Regions from separate parts of the Arthrospira sp. PCC 8006 genome, predicted to be linked through region 1. Evidence: riboswitches for the same ligand, from Rfam matches in the RefSeq annotation. Region 1 holds a riboswitch; each other region holds the start of a gene.

Region 1 (4,214 bases):
GTTCCGGCGCTCGATTGTCCGCTCAAGGTAGTAACAAATATCCGATAAACTCGCGGATCTAAAATTAAACCTGTCGCTAATTATGAGAGTCCAGCCCGCAAGTCTACCAAGACCACATCGACTCCCAGATATTTCCCGAGACGGGCTAAGATATCGGTCAAGATAAAAGCATTTTGAGAACCTTGGATCAGATGTTCTGGTCGAATTTCTAAAGAGGTAAATCCTGAAGTAGAGCGAAATGATGGCAGAATAAATATCCCATCAATTAAGGCATTTTGTAGGCGATCGCTCACTAATTGAATGGCGGTTTCATAATGGGGAGATTCATCACCATGAACCAATGCTAACAAGTCCGCAAAAGAAACGGGAGGATAGGGCAATCTTCGCTCAAATAACCAACTAATTCCCGGAGGTTCTAAGTCCCCATCAACTAACAGAACCGTTTGTTTTTTAGCAGTTAAAGCCTTGGCTAAGGCGATCGCATGAGTAGTCCTTCCCACTCCACCTTTAAAAGAATGAAACGCCACCACTGGGGGAAAATCTGATGGCATAATAGCCGGAGGTTCGACATTCTCACTAGGAGGAAAAAGCACTCCAGGTCTGGATAAACTCGGAGTCAGTCTAGGAGTTGGGGGGTCTTCCTCGGTTTCTTCCCACCAAATCGGCAAAATCCGTTGATTTTCATCAACACTCTCTAAGATAATATAATTATTTCGGAAGCGAGGGTCGTAGATTTCACTCAGCCAATTTTGGGCTTCTGCTTGAGTTCCCGGACGAATTCCCATGGTTAACCCGTCCCAGTAGGTTCGCGCCCAAACCAACCCGTTTGGCCATTTATTTTGCTTTTTTTTCCGCAGCAAAACTTCTTCTACATCAACCCAAGTATAAAGACGAATATCTGAGGGAATCATCGGTTTATGTTCTCCTTAATTCATTGGCTAATACTGTTTAACCACTCAACTAAAACTTTTTCATCTTCAGGCTTAATATTAATACCATATCGCCAAGCTTGATGAGCTTTTTCTATGTTTAAAGTTGAACCACCTTGGGCTAGATGAAAATTGGGAGTTTGGCTAATTATGCTGGCGGAAATTTTCAGTTCCTTGACCCATCTATCTAGGTTATGACCAGATTCATATAAGAGGGTTGGATCGGGAATCAGTGCTGTGGTTCGCAACTGGTTTCGTTTGAGCAAAATGCTCTTTAGCCCACATTCAACCGCATAGAATAGGAGTAAATAAGCCGAAATCTGTTTAATTTGTTCAGCCGATTGAAAATGAGTATGAAAGGCTTGCCGTAAGTCGCTCACCCCGACCTGAATTTTTTGAGAACCCTGCATTTTGACTATCTTTGTTTTCAGAGGGGATAAGTAGGCGATCGCCTTTGGTTCTTTGGCTATAGCGATCACGACTGTATTTGAGAATTTTAGCTCTCGTGCCGTGGCTCTCCCATGGACTTTGGGCGGCTTGGCCGCTTGGTGAAACCCTAAGCCCTAGAAACCGGGTTGCTGACATCTATCGTTGTTCCCCCAGTTTACAGTAACTTTTCCATGATTTCGTCAAATCTCCGCTTCGTGTGTTATCATGCTTAAATATTGTCGGTTCTGATGGGGACCAGCCATCAGACGTAAGGGGGAAAGTCCGGCGTAAATCCGGCGCTGTCCCGCAGCTGTGAGGAGAGACACAACTCTCGAAGTCAGAATGCCCGCCGAACTGTCTCCTCTGGAGATGCACCAAAAACTGTTATTTTTCGTCTGCGAGGTACGGATGATGGTTCGTTTAGCTTTTTCACAATTAATATTGCCTTCATTTTTTAGGACGACTCCCCTGGCGTTGCATGGGTAGCGCCCTGATTTGAAATTGCCATTTTGAGAAAACTAGCCTTATGTAGACATTGACTGGCAGAGGGTCACTCGTCCAAAGCGTGACTCTAATCAGTCTGGTCTGAGTATTGCTCAACTCAATTTGGCAGATATTCTGCTGCGCTCAATTGTTCACTCCGCTGGTTTGTCGCGGGGATGGACTAGATTTCTGTGACTATTTTCACCATAAGGACAAGGGCAATTTATGACCTCGGAAATTTATACACAAACCCGTCTGGAAACCGCGACTCTCGGCTATCCTCGTATTGGTAAAAGTCGCGAGTTAAAAAAGGCATTAGAAGCCTTTTGGCGGGGTAAATCGGACGCAGAAACCCTCATCCAGACTCGGAATGAAGTTGAGTTCAAAAACTGGGAAACTCAACTTCATGCCGGTATCGATCGCATTGGTATTGGCGACATGAGCCTCTACGATCACGTTTTAGACTGGAGTATCCGCTTAGGCATCATTCCCGAACGGTTTGCATCCTTTAGCGGACTTGACCGTTATTTTGCCATGGCGCGGGGTTTTGATGGCATTCGAGCCCTAGAAATGACTAAATGGTTCGATACCAACTATCACTACCTCGTCCCAGAAATTCCCGAAACATTGCAGCCAGCCGACTTTAGCGATTTTCTAGAAACTGTGCATCGCGCTCAAACCTTATTGGACAATCGCGCTGTTCCCATTGTTTTGGGTCCGGTGACTTTGCTGCGGCTGAGTCGTTTGGAGATGAATCAAGACCAAGCGGGAAAACAACTAGGCGATCGCTATCTCCTGCTTCTCCAAGAACTCCAAAAAATGGGTGTCGCTGAAGTCCAAATCCATGAACCCGCTTTAGTATTGGGAGATGCTGCCAACTTTAAACAACTCTATCAATCAACTTATCAATCTCTCAGCCAAGTAGGCTTACCCATTCACCTGGTCACCTACTTTGATGACTTGGGAGACAATTACCCCTGGGTGATGGAATTACCCGTCGCTGGCATTAGTTTAGACTTCACCCGTGGGCGTAACCTAGAGTTACTGCAACAGTATGGTTTCCCCGACGATAAAGAGTTGGGGGCGGGAATTGTCGATGCCCGCAATGTATGGAAAATTCGCCCCGACTCCGTTTTGTCAACCCTGGAAGCCATTTCCCGTGTCACCCCTAACCTGCGGATTCAGCCGTCTGCTTCCCTGCAATTTGTGCCATACGATGCCCAGCGAGAAACCAAACTCCCCGAACCCTTGCGGTCCGTTTTGAGCTTTGCTGAACAGAAGTTATTAGAAATCACACTGCTGGCTGATTGGGCCGATCGCTCCTATGGAACCCAAGAACCTGACAAGTATCTGGAAGTCATCCGCAGCCAATGGCAAACCTTCCAGGAATTTAGCCCAGTTAATCAGGGGGTAAAAGAACGCCTGCAAAATCTGACCTCCCAGGATTTAGAGCGGACTTTGCCTTATGAACAACGTCAAGAACGCCAGCCCGTTTTGCCCCCATTCCCCACCACCACCATCGGGTCTTTCCCCCAAACCTCCTAAGTGCGGCAACTGCGGGTGAAACTGAAACGGGGTGACATTACCCAAGCCGAATATGAAGCGGCGATCGATGCCGAAATTGCCAAGTGCATCCAATTCCAAGAAGAAGCCGGACTCGATGTATTGGTACATGGCGAATTTGAGCGCACCGATATGGTGGAATTTTTCGGTGTGCAGTTATCTGGCTTTGCCTTTAGCGAACATGGTTGGGTGCAAAGTTACGGCAGCCGTTGCGTGCGTCCCCCGATTATTTATGGAGATGTCGCCCGCACCGGACCCATGACAGTTCGAGAGTTTAAGGTAGCCAAATCCCTGACCGATAAAATTGTCAAAGGGATGCTAACCGGTCCGGTCACCATGATTAACTGGTCATTTACCCGCACCGATATTCCGCGCAGTGAACAAGCCATGCAGATTGCCTTAGCCTTGCGCGATGAAGTCGCTGACTTAGAAGCGGCTGGGGCGAAGATGGTGCAAATTGATGAACCTGCCTTGCGGGAAGGACTCCCCCTCAAGCCAGAACGTTGGGATGAGTATCTATCCTGGGCGGTGGATGCTTTCCGTTTATCTGCGGCTATTGCCAAACCCCAAACCCAAATCCATACCCATATGTGTTACTCGGAATTTGGGGATATTATTGAGCATATTGAGCGGTTGGATGCGGATGTATTGTCCATTGAAAATAGCCGCAGCAATAACGAAACCCTGTTTGAAATTACTGATGCGGGCTACAAACATCAAGTGGGGAACGGCGTTTATGATGTCCACAGCCCAGCGGTTCCCAGCACTCAAGAGATGGTGCAACAGTTAAAAACCGGGGTGGCTAATTTG
Region 2 (4,214 bases), on a different contig from region 1:
CCTGATTTTTCCAAGTAGCGCGTTCAATATATAAAGCCCTTTGTAGTAGTCCTAAATCTTGCAATATTTGATAAACTTTAGCAAAATGCCGACCTAATTTCATAATGGCGGCTGCATCAGCTACGGAGAGGCGATCGCGTAATATATCCGCCTCTAATGTAGCCGGAAGAATCGTAAAGACATCATTGCGATAAGTTATCGGTACTCCCAACATAGCAGCACTTGCCATCACTGAAGAAATCCCCGGTATAACCTCAATTGCAAACCGCCCAGATAAGCGATTAAAAATGTACATAAACGTACCATAAAGCATCGGATCTCCCAGGCACAAAACCGCCACATCTCTGCCCTCGCTAAGATGTTCGGCAATTTTTTCCGCCCCAATATCATAATAAGGCTGTGACGATCGCTGCACACTAAAAGGTAGGGGGATAGGAATTTCAATCTGATCAGGAGAGATAAAATCGGCAACGATCGCCCTTGCTAAAACCTTGCCATTTTCCAAACTGGGATAAGCAATCACCGGGACAGTTGTTAAAATCCGATGTGCTTTTAAAGTTAGTAATTCCGGATCTCCCGGACCAATTCCCAACCCATAAAGTCGCCCTAATTTAGTCATAATTCATTTTCCTTTGCTAAAGCATTTACTGCCGCCGCTGCGATCGCACTACCACCGCGCCGCCCATGCAGTGTAATAAATGGAATTCCACGGCTATTAGATGCCAATTCAAGTTTCGACTCTGCCGCCCCGACAAAGCCGACCGGAAACCCTAAAATCAGTGCAGGTTTCACTAAACCATCATCCAACATTTCTAGCAGGTGAAAGAGGGCAGTCGGTGCATTACCAATTGCTACCACCGCCCCTTGTAAATTATCCCCCCATAACTCCAATGCCGCCGCCGACCGAGTATTATTAATCTGGCGGGCGATATCAGGAACATCTGGATGATTTAGGGTGCAAATAATCGGGTTATTTTTAGGTAAGCGTTTTTTGGTAATTCCCCTAGCCACCATCATAGCATCACAAAAGATAGGTTTTCCCTCCTGTAGTGCCTCCCGTCCGGCTTTAACCGCATCTTCTGAGGCGTTTAAATCTCCGACAATATCCGTCATTCCGCAGGCATGAATTAGCCTAACTGCGACATGGGATAAATCATCTGATAAGCCTTTAAAGTCCGTTTCATCCCGAATTATTCCAAAGGATTTCTGATATATTTGGTTGCCGTCACGAAGGTAGTCTATCATCAGCAAATTTCTAGGTAATTAGTTATTAATTTAATCCAGGATTTTGGCGCAAAAACTCAGCCAAAAATTTGGGTATTTCGGTAAACACTCCCTCAAAAATTTTGTGTTTTAAGGATTGTTGACCATCCCCGATATAAACTTGGTAGCCTTCCATAGTTTCGCCATTCTGATTAATTGTATGCCCTAAAAGGGTAATTTCTGCGGGACTAGGTTGAGCGCAAAATTTAGGGCAGCCGGTTACATGAATATTAATAGGAGTATCTAAATTTAATCGCTGGTGGAGATATTCTGCTAATTGGGCGGCGTGAGTTTGAGTGTCGGTAAGTGATGCGGCACAGCCAGGCTTACCACCACAAGCAGCGATCGCCACTTGATTTGACTCAATTTCCGCGAAGCCTAATAAGGATAGTTTCGGCAATAATTGGCTAATTTTATGATGGGGAATATTTGGCATTATAATTGTTTGCCAAGGGGTTAATCTTAACTCGGCATTACCAAAGGTTTCGGAAAGTTCGACTAATCCTAACCATTGTTGTGCATTAATTTGTCCTAGGTGTAATGATATCCCAATATAACACAATTCGGCGTTTTTTTGGGGATAAATTCCCAAATGATGATAGGGTTTGCTAGGGGTAGGTTCAGCGGATAATATCGGCAAGGGCTGGGTTAGTTGGCTGTTGACTTGCTGGATATATGTATCTAATCCTAGATTGTCAATTAGCTGTTTCATCCGAGGCTTTTTCCCGGTATCTAAGGGATTTTTTCGGACATACTCCCCATAGACATTAATAAGGGTAGCGACTACGGATAAACATTGTTCTGGCTTGATGACAAGTTGAGTATTATATAGCTTTTTATCTCCGGCGATCGCCAACTGAAAATCAATGCCATTATCCCCACCATTTACCGAGATAGCATTAAGTTGAATCTCATTATATCGATGTTCCCAAGCCACCGGAGAACGCATACCAATTCCCACTGTTCCCCCTCCATCAACTCCGATGCTAAACTTAGGACTAAGTTCGCCAATTAACGGGTGATTTTGAATCAGATCATCCAAGGCTTTAATCAGGGGACGAGTATCAACTAACTCCTGACTATCAATTCCCGCCGTCGGACTACCCATAACATTGCGTAGGTGGTCTATGGTGGGATTTTTAGCGGCTAAATCTAATTGTTGCAGCGTATCAAAAACTGCTAGACTTGGCGCTTTTTGCACTCCCCGAATTTGTAAATTAGCGCGATTAGTTACTTGTAGCTTGCCTCCCCACTCCGTTAATAAATGACCCAAAAATTTACCCTGTTTACTATTAATCAATCCTCCCGGAGTCCGAATGCGGATTAAAAAACCATCCTGGGCGTGGGTTCCATAAAATAGACCCGGACAAACATTTGCTTTAACTAACCAATTCATGGTGATTTTTTTCTCCATGCGACGCAGAGAATGAGCCGCAAAATTAGCTGATTTTGACAACTCATCAATAACTTGTAGTTGGCATTCTGACTCAGAAAATTGTATTACAGTTGCGGCACAGTGTCGGAATCTCACCGAACTTTCCCAACTACAAGCCCAAATACTATATCATGAATACTGGTATTTTAACTATAAATTATGGTGAGCAGGGATTTTTCCCATAAATGGTTATCAATTGTAGGAATTGGGGAAGATGGGTTAGAAGGGTTAAGCGCCACGGCGCGATCGCTTTTATCTATGGCTTCAGTAGTTGTCGGTGGTCAACGTCATTTAGCAATGTTACCCCCGGAGGATAACCGAGAAAAACTCCTCTGGACTTCTCCTATTGATGAGTCGATCGCAGAAATTATCCGCCGCCGTGGTCAACCCGTCTGTGTTTTAGCCAGTGGCGATCCGATGTGGTATGGTATTGGCGTTACCCTTACCCGTCACCTTCCCATTGAGGAAATTACTATCATTCCTTCTACTTCCACATTTAGCCTAATGTGTAGTCGTTTGGGTTGGTCTTTAACCCATGTGGAAACCCTGAGTTTATGTGGTCGTCCTGTAGCTTTATTAAATGGCGTAATTTATGGGGGTGCGCGTCTATTAATTTTAAGTGCAAATAGTCGCACTCCCGCCGCCGTGGCTGAACTCCTAACACATCAAGGATTTGGTGATAGTTTAATCGTCGTTTTGGAACATTTGGGAGGCAAAAAAGAGCGACAAATTTCCGGTTTCGCTTCCTCTTGGGATGTTGACGAAGTGGCTGATTTAAATGCGATCGCCGTGGAGTGTATTAGTTCTAATCCGGTTAAATTTTCCCCTCGTTTATCGGGACTTCCTGACAGCGCCTATGACCACGACGGACAGTTAACTAAACAGGAAGTGCGAGCGATTACCCTCAGCCGATTATCCCCCCTACCGGGACAACTTTTATGGGATGTCGGTGCAGGTTGTGGGTCCATTGGTATCGAGTGGATGAGAAGCGATCGCCGTTGTCAAAGTATAGCCATAGAAAAGCATCCCAGGCGCTTACAATATATTGCTGATAATGCCACAGCTTTAGGAACGCCTCACCTAAAAATTATAGCAGGAAAAGCACCGGAATCATTAATTAATTTACCTTCCCCGGATGCCATTTTTATTGGTGGTGGTATTACTACCCCATGTCTGTTAGAAACCTGTTGGGAAAAATTGCGATCGGGAGGTCGTCTAGTGGCTAATACCGTCACAGTAGAGAGTGAGTTAATTCTGTTAAAATGGCATCATCAATTAGGGGGGGAACTTACCAGAATTGGCATTGAAAGAACCGCAGCCATTGGCAGTTTTTTAGGCTGGAAACCCTTAGCTACTGTCACTCAATGGTCAGTGATTAAACCATAACTAAAATCCCCTTTATTGTTTCTGTAACCAAGCGATCGCCGACTCAATATCAGCCACCGTTTCCCCCATAGGAATGGGAGGACGTTGCACCATAACCACAGGTAATTTTAACTCTCGCGCCGCCACAATT
Region 3 (4,214 bases), on a different contig from region 1:
ATCACCCCTGACTGGGGACGATATAACCCATTAGCTAATCGAAATAAGGTAGTTTTTCCGCAGCCATTACGTCCAATGACAGCATAACGCTGATATCTACCAAATTGACAAGTGATATTTTCCAGGGTTGGCTGCTGACTACCGGGGTAAGTATACTGAACATTCTCAAATTCTAGTAACTCAAATTCCGAGGACATAAAACCATCCAATACTCACCAACAATAGTAGACAACCACAACATCCTTCCCAGGTATATCGAGGGTTAGGTTGGTGGCGAGAAACCGACCAAACCCGCAACTCTCCGTTAAACCCCCGCGAGGTTAATCCTAAACAAATTTGTCGATAATTTTCTAGGGTTTGTTGGAGTAGTTGACTGGTGACAATTCCTAAACTGCGAATGGTAGTTTTCCAGTCACCATAACCGATGCGAACCTGTTGAGCGATTAATAATTGACTAGCGGTTTCAGTTAACATAAAAATAAACCGATACATTAACATTAATAATTCTGTGATTAAACTCGGACAGCCAATCTTACGGAAAATTCTAATGATTTCCACTAGGGGGGTAGTGAGTAAAATAAAATACATACAGGAGGTTAACACTAGGGAGCGAGTTAGCAAAAACCCAGCTTGTTGCATTCCTTGATTACTGAAATATATCAAGATATCCCCTAGGTTAAATCCCCAGATAATATCAGTTTTAATTAATTCGAGATTAGCTGAATTAACCACCCCCAATAGTAAGGCGGGAATGCTAGTTAACCAAAAACTAAAGGGGATGGCTTGCAATTTCAGATAAATTCCTAGGGGGATTTTAGCGTAAATCACAACCCAAATTGTCACCCAAATGGTGATCAATATTTGCAGGAGGGGGGGAGCCGCCAAACTGAGACAAAACAGGGTGGCGGCAAAGGTTAACTTATGTTCAGAGGGTAAATACCTTAACCGATTGGTATAGGCGATCGCATCAATTTGATGGTGCATTTAGGATGAGCGATTTTTGCCTTGTTGACGACCTTTATATAAGCCAATCACATAGCCCACGATACCCGCACCAATGGCGGCTTGAGAAACAAATAACAGGCTCTCAATTTCGCCACTGGGAACTTCTAAGATAGGTTCAAACCAGGGTTGATAATTGGGTTGAATTTCGCCGATGAGATTTTCGGCTTGTCCATCGGCTCCCTCATAATCTCCTCGGATAAAAATTAGTGGCGTTATGGATAAAATAACGACGGCTAAAATCATCCATAAATTGCGATTTTTGACGGGTTGATCAGAAGTTGGTGTCATGATTATTTTACTTAGCTATTAGCTTTCCCAATTTTCAAGGTTTGCAGTTCTTCTGAGGCGTAGGACTCTAGCCAATTCCAAACTACCAGCGTTAATAGTCCCTCACTAATTGATAGGGGAATTTGAGTGACTGCAAAAATCCCCGCAAATTTGATAAAGGAAGCGATAACCCCCCCAGAAGCAGCCGGAAAAGCTACGGCTAACTGTATGGAGGTAATTAAATAAGTGGCTAAACTTCCCAAGGCTGCTGCTAAGAAAATACCTAGTTTTTGTTGGTTAAATTGGCAGAATAGTTGGTAAATGCCATAGGCGACCCAAGGGCCGACAATTGCCATGGAAAATACATTGGCTCCCAGGGTAGTTAAACCGCCGTGAGCGAGTAATACGGCTTGGAAAAGTAGGACTAAACTGCCTAAAACTGTCATCACTGACGGTCCGAATAAAACAACTCCTAATCCGGTTCCGGTGGGGTGAGAACAACTCCCTGTCACTGAGGGTATTTTCAGGGCTGACAGGACAAAAGTAAAGGCTCCGGCTAGGGCAATTAATAGCTTTAATTCGGGGTTTTTTTTGGTGATTTTGGTGAGTTTTTGTAAACCAATTACCCAGAAAGGGATGATTAACACCCACCAAAAAACCGCCCAGGTAATAGGTAAAAAACCTTCCATAATGTGCATTGCTTGAGCTGGAGTGGCTGCACCTATTACCAAATAAAATGTTAACCCAATCATGGCGATTAGGTGTATCATTCGATGATTTTTGCTCATCTGTACCTCGCAGATTTGTGAGTGAGAAATAACTATAGGCGGGCATCCTGACTCACAGATTGGGTGGAAAAATTTGCCTTAAATCTGATTACAGTTGCGGGACAGTGCCGGATTTACACCGAACTTTCCCCATTACTCCTAGTGGCTGTTCCCCACTAGAACCTATAGTTTTGGTTATTATACCATGTGTAGGTCAATAGTGAACCAAGCTGGCAAATATTTAATTAAGTATGCTCTCGGCTGGCCCAATATTGTTGTACGGCTTGCACATTATACCAATTCAAAAAAATCCGAGAAATTTCTAAGGCTAATTGAGACTGACCACGATTAATTAACCACTGTAAAAAATGCGCCATTGTCCTTTCATTAAGTTGACCTCTGAGGGATAAAATCCCCCAGAGTATCCGATGCAAAATTGTCATTTGAATCATCATTTTTACTGACCATGTAGGATGTTTTTGGTAGAAAACTACCCCCATTCTGCCCCTTTGTTTTTCCTTTTCAATTAGGGCGGGTATTTGTTCTAAGCTAAAGGGTGGATGCCAATGATATCCGACGGCGGCGGGGCATTTGATTAATTTTAAGCCTAATTTTTTGAGCCTAACTCCTAGTTYGAGGTCTTCCCAACCATAAAGCTGAAATTGAGGGTCAAATAATCCGGCTTCGATTAACCAATGGCGGGCGATCGCCACATTTCCAGTAGCAAAATAAGCGGCGGAAAAATCGGTAATTTTATAGGGTTCTGTGGTGGGATGTTCAAAATTGCAGGTATTGACAACTCGACCATAGGTAAAGATGCGATCGCTTTTTTGAGAGTTGGCAATTAATGCCCTAGCGTGAGCCTCCAGAAAGCTATCAGTTACCACCAAATCACTATCGATAAAAACAATAATCTCTCCCCTAGCCTGTTCAACTCCCAAATTTCGCGCCGCCGCCGGTCCCTGGTGGTCTTGCTGGTAAATGCGAAGATGGGGAAATGCGCCCTGATGAGTGGCCAACCATTCCACAGTCCCATCAGTGGAACCGTCATCGACTAACACCACCTCTAAACCCGTCACGGCGGCGCTATAGGCTTGATTTTCTAATGCTCTCAGACACTTCTGTAAAATCGGTAAACGGTTATAGGTGGGGATAACAACGCTAAAAAACATAGATTTTGGGGGACAGTTGGCGATGCTCTGAAACTATAACCTAATTGTTACCCGTTCACTGTTAAATCGTGGCGATTGGGGTGATAATGAAATGTTTGTTGTCTAGGAGCTTTGGTAGATTATGGGTCGCGCTGAAAAAGCTGTACTTGCCTACTCTGGTGGTGTAGATACCTCCGTCTGTATTCCTTACCTCAAAAACGAGTTTGGGGTAGCTGAAGTAATTACTGTGGCGGTTGACTTGGGACAAGGTGATGAACTAGGACCAGTGAAACAAAAGGCCCTCGACTCTGGCGCGAGTGAGTCTTTAGTGATTGATGTACAACAGCGATTTGTCCAGGAGTTTGCTTTTCCGGCTATTCAAGCCAATGCTTTGTATGAGAATCGCTATCCCCTGGCTACGGCTTTAGCACGTCCTTTGATTGCTCAGATTTTGGTGGAAGTTGCCGAAAAATACGGAGCAGATGCGATCGCTCACGGTTGCACGGGAAAAGGCAATGATCAGGTCCGCTTTGATGTGTCTATCGGCGCTCTCAACCCTAATATTAAGATTTTGGCTCCGGCTAGGGAATGGGGTATGAGTCGGGAAGAGACGATCGCCTATGGGGAAAAATGTGGCATTTCCTTCCCGGTTAAAAAGTCTTCCCCCTACAGTCTCGATCGCAACTTGCTTGGTATGGCGATCGAAGCTGGACCACTCGAAGATCCCTGGGTTGAACCCCCAGAGGATATTTATGGGATGACTAAAGCGATCGCTGATACTCCTGACGAGCCCGAATATGTAGAAATTGGCTTCCAAGCTGGCATTCCTGTTAGCCTCAATGGGGAAGCACTCAACGGGGTTGACCTGATCTCTCGCTTAAATGCGATCGCCGGAAACCACGGTATCGGACGCATTGATATGATCGAGAATCGTTTGGTAGGCATTAAATCTCGGGAAGTTTACGAATCCCCTGCCATGGTTGTACTCATTCAGGCTCACCGAGATCTTGAAAGTCTGGTTCTC
Region 4 (4,214 bases), on a different contig from region 1:
GCTACCCGCACCAGAGTCATAACCAACCACCCGCAACCGAGAACCGATCGCCGCATGGCGCAACTGCACAACATTAGTTTTATTCATTGATGAGAGTTTCCTTTTGGACTGGGTGAGGTTTTCTGTGGCGACCTGAATATTCTCAGCCATATCTGCCCCCAGTCCTAAGCGATGGTCGCCTAGGGCGATAATCACTGATCCACTGGTTGTGGAACTAATGACATTTAATTCTACACCGGGCATTAACCCCATTCCCATTAGACGGGTATTGCCTCCGGCACAGTTGAGAGCAACTATATATAAGCGATCGCCTACCTTCGCCTCCGACAAAGCAAAGGCTCCCGGAGTTGATGGTTTGCCCACTACAACCAATGATTCTGGTGATTCACTTATGGTGCGATCGTGACCAGTGTTGTCTTTGAGGTAAGTAAATCCTGACCAGCTTGATCCACCATCAAAGCAGTTCACGGATACATCGGCACAGTAGTTATCATTGTCCATAATCTATTGGCTCTTGTTGAGCTAATTGAGAATTAATTTTAATTAATACCATATAACTAGGTTAAAAATCCCATTGTTAATAAATTTTTAACAACCCCCCCGCCCCAAAAAAATAATAATTATACCACACAAATTTATTTTGTCAACTACTTGCAATATTTGTTTGTAGTGTGTTACATTTGTTTACAAGAAGTCAAAGAGGCAAAAATATTATGGTTCGTGGACAAATTATGGAAGAAGGTGGACGCGCAAACGTTTATGCGATCGAACCCCAAGTATATGTAGAGGAAGCGCAACAATTCGGTTTCAACAAACACGCAGAGAAACTCAACGGACGACTAGCTATGATCGGGTTTGTATCCGCCCTAGCCTTAGAAGTATTAACCGGACATGGTTTAATCGGCTGGTTAACTAGCCTGTAAAACCCAGATTTTCTCAGCCTATAATTTCAGTAGCATTTCGGAGAATTGTATGAAAACAGATTTTAACTTTCCTAACCAATACATGATGGGACCCGTAATCTTTCGACCGGACTTTAACAGTCCCTCAGAAGTGATTACCGCTAACCAAGCCTGGTCTTTATTCTTCACAGGTGGTCAGGAAGATAAAGCCCTTGGCTATAATGCAGAATACGGAAGATTTTTTACAAATTTACTGATGGCGATCGCCGTTAGCGGCGCTATTGGGGCTTTGATTTTCACTAACTTAGCCTAAGTCATCAAATTTACCTATCTCTCCCTAGTCACTAATAACAAACCGTCCCTGTTTAGAAATAAGCAGGGACTTTTTTTAGTTTTTCCCCGAATTAGCCCAACCTGTGATAAGATATTCTCGATATCGGTTCTAAGGGAAATCAGCCCTTAGAGGAAACGGGGAAAGTCCGGTGTAAGTCCGGCGCTGTCCCGCAACTGTGATGGGACTCTGTTGGTCTCTCAGTCAGAATGCCCGCCGATAAGTAACCTATTGTTGATTCATCTGCGAGGTATAGATGATGGTTTATTTAGTATTTTCACAATCTAAATATCATAGCGATCGCCCATCTAAACCCTAAGAAAATCTCAACATTATATAGATAGCCAATCGCTATAATTTCGGAGGAGTCAAAAAACCGTGCATAAAATTCCTGTAACCATCATCACCGGATTTTTAGGGGCTGGAAAAACCACCCTAATCCGCCATTTACTACAAAATAACCAAGGTCGTCGTATCGCGGTATTAGTCAATGAATTTGGCGAAGTAGGTATTGATGGCGAAATCCTCAAATCTTGCCAAGTGTGTGACGAAGAAGAAACGGAAACTAATATCATCGAATTAGCCAATGGTTGTCTGTGTTGCACCGTCCAGGAAGAGTTTTTGCCCACTATGCAAGAACTACTTAAACGCCAGGATACGATTGATTCGATATTAATAGAAACCTCTGGTTTAGCTTTACCCAAGCCACTGGTGCAAGCGTTCCGATGGCCGGAAATTCGCACTAAAGCCACTGTGGATGGTGTGATTACGGTAGTTGATAGTGAAGCCTTAGCTAATGGTCAACTGGTGGGAGATTTAGAGGCTTTAGAACAGCAGCGCCAAGCGGATGAAACCTTGGAACATGAAACACCAATTGAGGAGTTATTTGAGGATCAGTTAGCCTGTGCTGATTTGGTACTTTTGACGAAAGGCGATCGCATTGATGAAGACTCTCAGCAGCGGGTTCACCAATGGCTAAAACAGGAGTTAACCCCAGGAGTGCAGATGGTTTCCTGTCAGCAAGGTAAAATTTCCGCTGACATATTATTAGGCTTTAATGCAGCCGTAGAAGACCATCTCGACAGTCGCCCTAGTCACCATGACCAGGAAGAGGAACACGAACACGATGATGATATCAATGCTGTGCATTTAGTCTTAGATCCGGTTGGGGACTCGGCTAGTTTAGTCAATCAATTAAAGGCGATCGCCCAGCAGTTTGAAATTTACCGGATTAAAGGTTTTGTAGCCGTCGCCAATAAACCAATGCGGATGGTAGTTCAAGGAGTCGGAAACCGATTTGAGACCTTCTTCGATCGCCCCTGGAAAACCGACGAACCTCGCCAAACTCAACTGGTGTTTATTGGTCGTAGTCTTAATCAACAACAAATAGCCGCTTCTTTGGAATCAGAAACCATGGCGTTAAACGGGTAGAATTTGAGAGATTTTAGCGATACTTTCTAACATCTCCCCAACCAACCCGGTTTTTTTTCCAGAAGCCGGGTTTCTAATTCCCCACGATACCTTAAAAAAAGAAACCGGGTCAAAAAAGGGTTGACAACGAGTCTGCCAGCGCTATATGTTAAGGTTTACAGTTTGCAGCGCCGCCAAAACAGCCCCAATATAATCATACTTTACCCCACTTTCCGTCTCGTCTCCATCCCACCTTATCTTAATAGCATATTGCGTCCCCTGGGTATTCCCCAATTTAGTTTAGCCTCTAAGACCTGGTAGATTTACCTTGGGATGCCCAAATTTAGTCAAGGCTTCACAAATCCTGATAGGAAAACTGTTTAATCATCTATGGTTCAAAAACGAACAATTGAGGAATTGCATCAGTCAGCATCTTTATTCTGGCCAGAGTTTTTGGTTCAACAACAACTCAAACAGAGTATTATCCCGGTGTTGATTGAAACCCAACAGCAGTTTCTCTCAATTCTTGCCTTGGAATTAGAAAATCCCCTAGATATCTTTACCGCTTTAGAAATATCAAAGCTCTCCGCTAATTTATTTCTCAAACACCTTCTAATTTTAGCAGATTTTGGAGGGGAAAAACTACAACGTTTAAATCAAGAGTTTCATTTATTGTTCCCCGATGGACAATTAGAGTATGTTTGGAACAATACTCAATTTTGTTATCGTTTTCAGGCGTTACCCATATCAGGAATATTATCAAACCAAAAACTCAACATTTCCAGCCAGAAATCGCTGTTAAAAAAACACGCTTTGTCTGAAGTATATAAAGATATTATTGTTGTCATACTGTTTGCTGGAGATTCAACAAATACTAAAATTTCTGGCATTTTTAAGACTTGGGGATGTCAAATTGGAGAATTAATGGGTAAGTACGATGAACTTTCCGAGTTTATAAGCCAGCGTTATATTTATCTAAGCCGTATTACTGCAGGAGCTAAAAGTAATGATTTAGGTCAGCTTTTGCAACGTCATATATATAAATATTTATCCAAAAAGTTAAATCACAAGGATATTGATATCAACCTCAATTCTACCATTCCTGGAGTCAGCCATAAGCAAATCGGAAAAAGAGAAACCAACTTTGATATCGTCCTGAATAAAGGTGAAAAATATATAGCAATTGAAATTAGCTTTCAGGAAACCACAAATAGCACAATTGAGCGGAAAGCGGGTCAAGCAAAATCAATATTTGAGCAGATTGATGGCTTGGGTAACAAGATTATTTATATCATTGATGGAGTCGGTAACTTCCAACGCCAATCTGCTCTGAATACTATTGATGAGTATAGCCACTTGCTTTTGGTATTTTCTGAGTCAGAACTGAATTACTTAAACCACTTTATTCTCGACTTTATAGAAAATGAAAACTGTTAAATTTATAGATTTATTCGCCGGAATTGGGGGATTGCGACTCGGCTTTGAACAGGCGGTTGACTCCTTCGGTTGCATCCCTGATTGTCTCCTCAGTAGTGAAATTGATAGGGATGCTAGACAGGTTTATCAAGCCA

Evidence for each region. A riboswitch is a leader RNA that binds a small molecule or an ion and turns the genes downstream of it on or off. The one in region 1 is predicted to bind cobalamin.
Region 2: linked by a shared signal. The riboswitch ahead of cobG (precorrin-3B synthase) and the one ahead of B9T16_RS05375 (hypothetical protein) in region 1 are both predicted to bind cobalamin.
Region 3: linked by a shared signal. The riboswitch ahead of B9T16_RS00520 (energy-coupling factor ABC transporter permease) and the one ahead of B9T16_RS05375 (hypothetical protein) in region 1 are both predicted to bind cobalamin.
Region 4: linked by a shared signal. The riboswitch ahead of cobW (cobalamin biosynthesis protein CobW) and the one ahead of B9T16_RS05375 (hypothetical protein) in region 1 are both predicted to bind cobalamin.

The regions. Positions count from the first base shown of each region.
Region 1 is NZ_PKGG01000019.1:31,925-36,138, forward strand. Features, by position in the region: gene B9T16_RS05360 (hypothetical protein) at 1-26, opposite strand, end outside; gene B9T16_RS05365 (ParA family protein) at 81-911, opposite strand; gene B9T16_RS05370 (hypothetical protein) at 932-1,408, opposite strand; cobalamin riboswitch at 1,582-1,727, shown strand; gene B9T16_RS05375 (hypothetical protein) at 2,067-3,386, shown strand; gene metE (5-methyltetrahydropteroyltriglutamate--homocysteine S-methyltransferase) at 3,387-4,214, shown strand, end outside.
Region 2 is NZ_PKGG01000034.1:23,219-27,432, forward strand. Features, by position in the region: gene cobI (precorrin-2 C(20)-methyltransferase) at 1-619, opposite strand, end outside; gene B9T16_RS07875 (precorrin-8X methylmutase) at 616-1,245, opposite strand; gene cobG (precorrin-3B synthase) at 1,271-2,719, opposite strand; adenosylcobalamin (AdoCbl) riboswitch at 2,690-2,831, opposite strand; gene B9T16_RS07885 (bifunctional cobalt-precorrin-7 (C(5))-methyltransferase/cobalt-precorrin-6B (C(15))-methyltransferase) at 2,858-4,084, shown strand; gene B9T16_RS07890 (cobalt-precorrin-6A reductase) at 4,097-4,214, opposite strand, start outside.
Region 3 is NZ_PKGG01000002.1:18,952-23,165, forward strand. Features, by position in the region: gene B9T16_RS00505 (energy-coupling factor ABC transporter ATP-binding protein) at 1-197, opposite strand, end outside; gene cbiQ (cobalt ECF transporter T component CbiQ) at 181-984, opposite strand; gene B9T16_RS00515 (energy-coupling factor ABC transporter substrate-binding protein) at 985-1,293, opposite strand; gene B9T16_RS00520 (energy-coupling factor ABC transporter permease) at 1,305-2,060, opposite strand; cobalamin riboswitch at 2,080-2,241, opposite strand; gene B9T16_RS00525 (glycosyltransferase family 2 protein) at 2,285-3,211, opposite strand; gene B9T16_RS00530 (argininosuccinate synthase) at 3,333-4,214, shown strand, end outside.
Region 4 is NZ_PKGG01000010.1:47,949-52,162, forward strand. Features, by position in the region: gene B9T16_RS03305 (ferrous iron transport protein A) at 1-501, opposite strand, end outside; gene B9T16_RS03310 (chlorophyll a/b-binding protein) at 714-923, shown strand; gene B9T16_RS03315 (hypothetical protein) at 973-1,215, shown strand; cobalamin riboswitch at 1,323-1,469, shown strand; gene cobW (cobalamin biosynthesis protein CobW) at 1,612-2,664, shown strand; gene B9T16_RS03325 (DpnII family type II restriction endonuclease) at 3,034-4,080, shown strand; gene dcm (DNA (cytosine-5-)-methyltransferase) at 4,067-4,214, shown strand, end outside.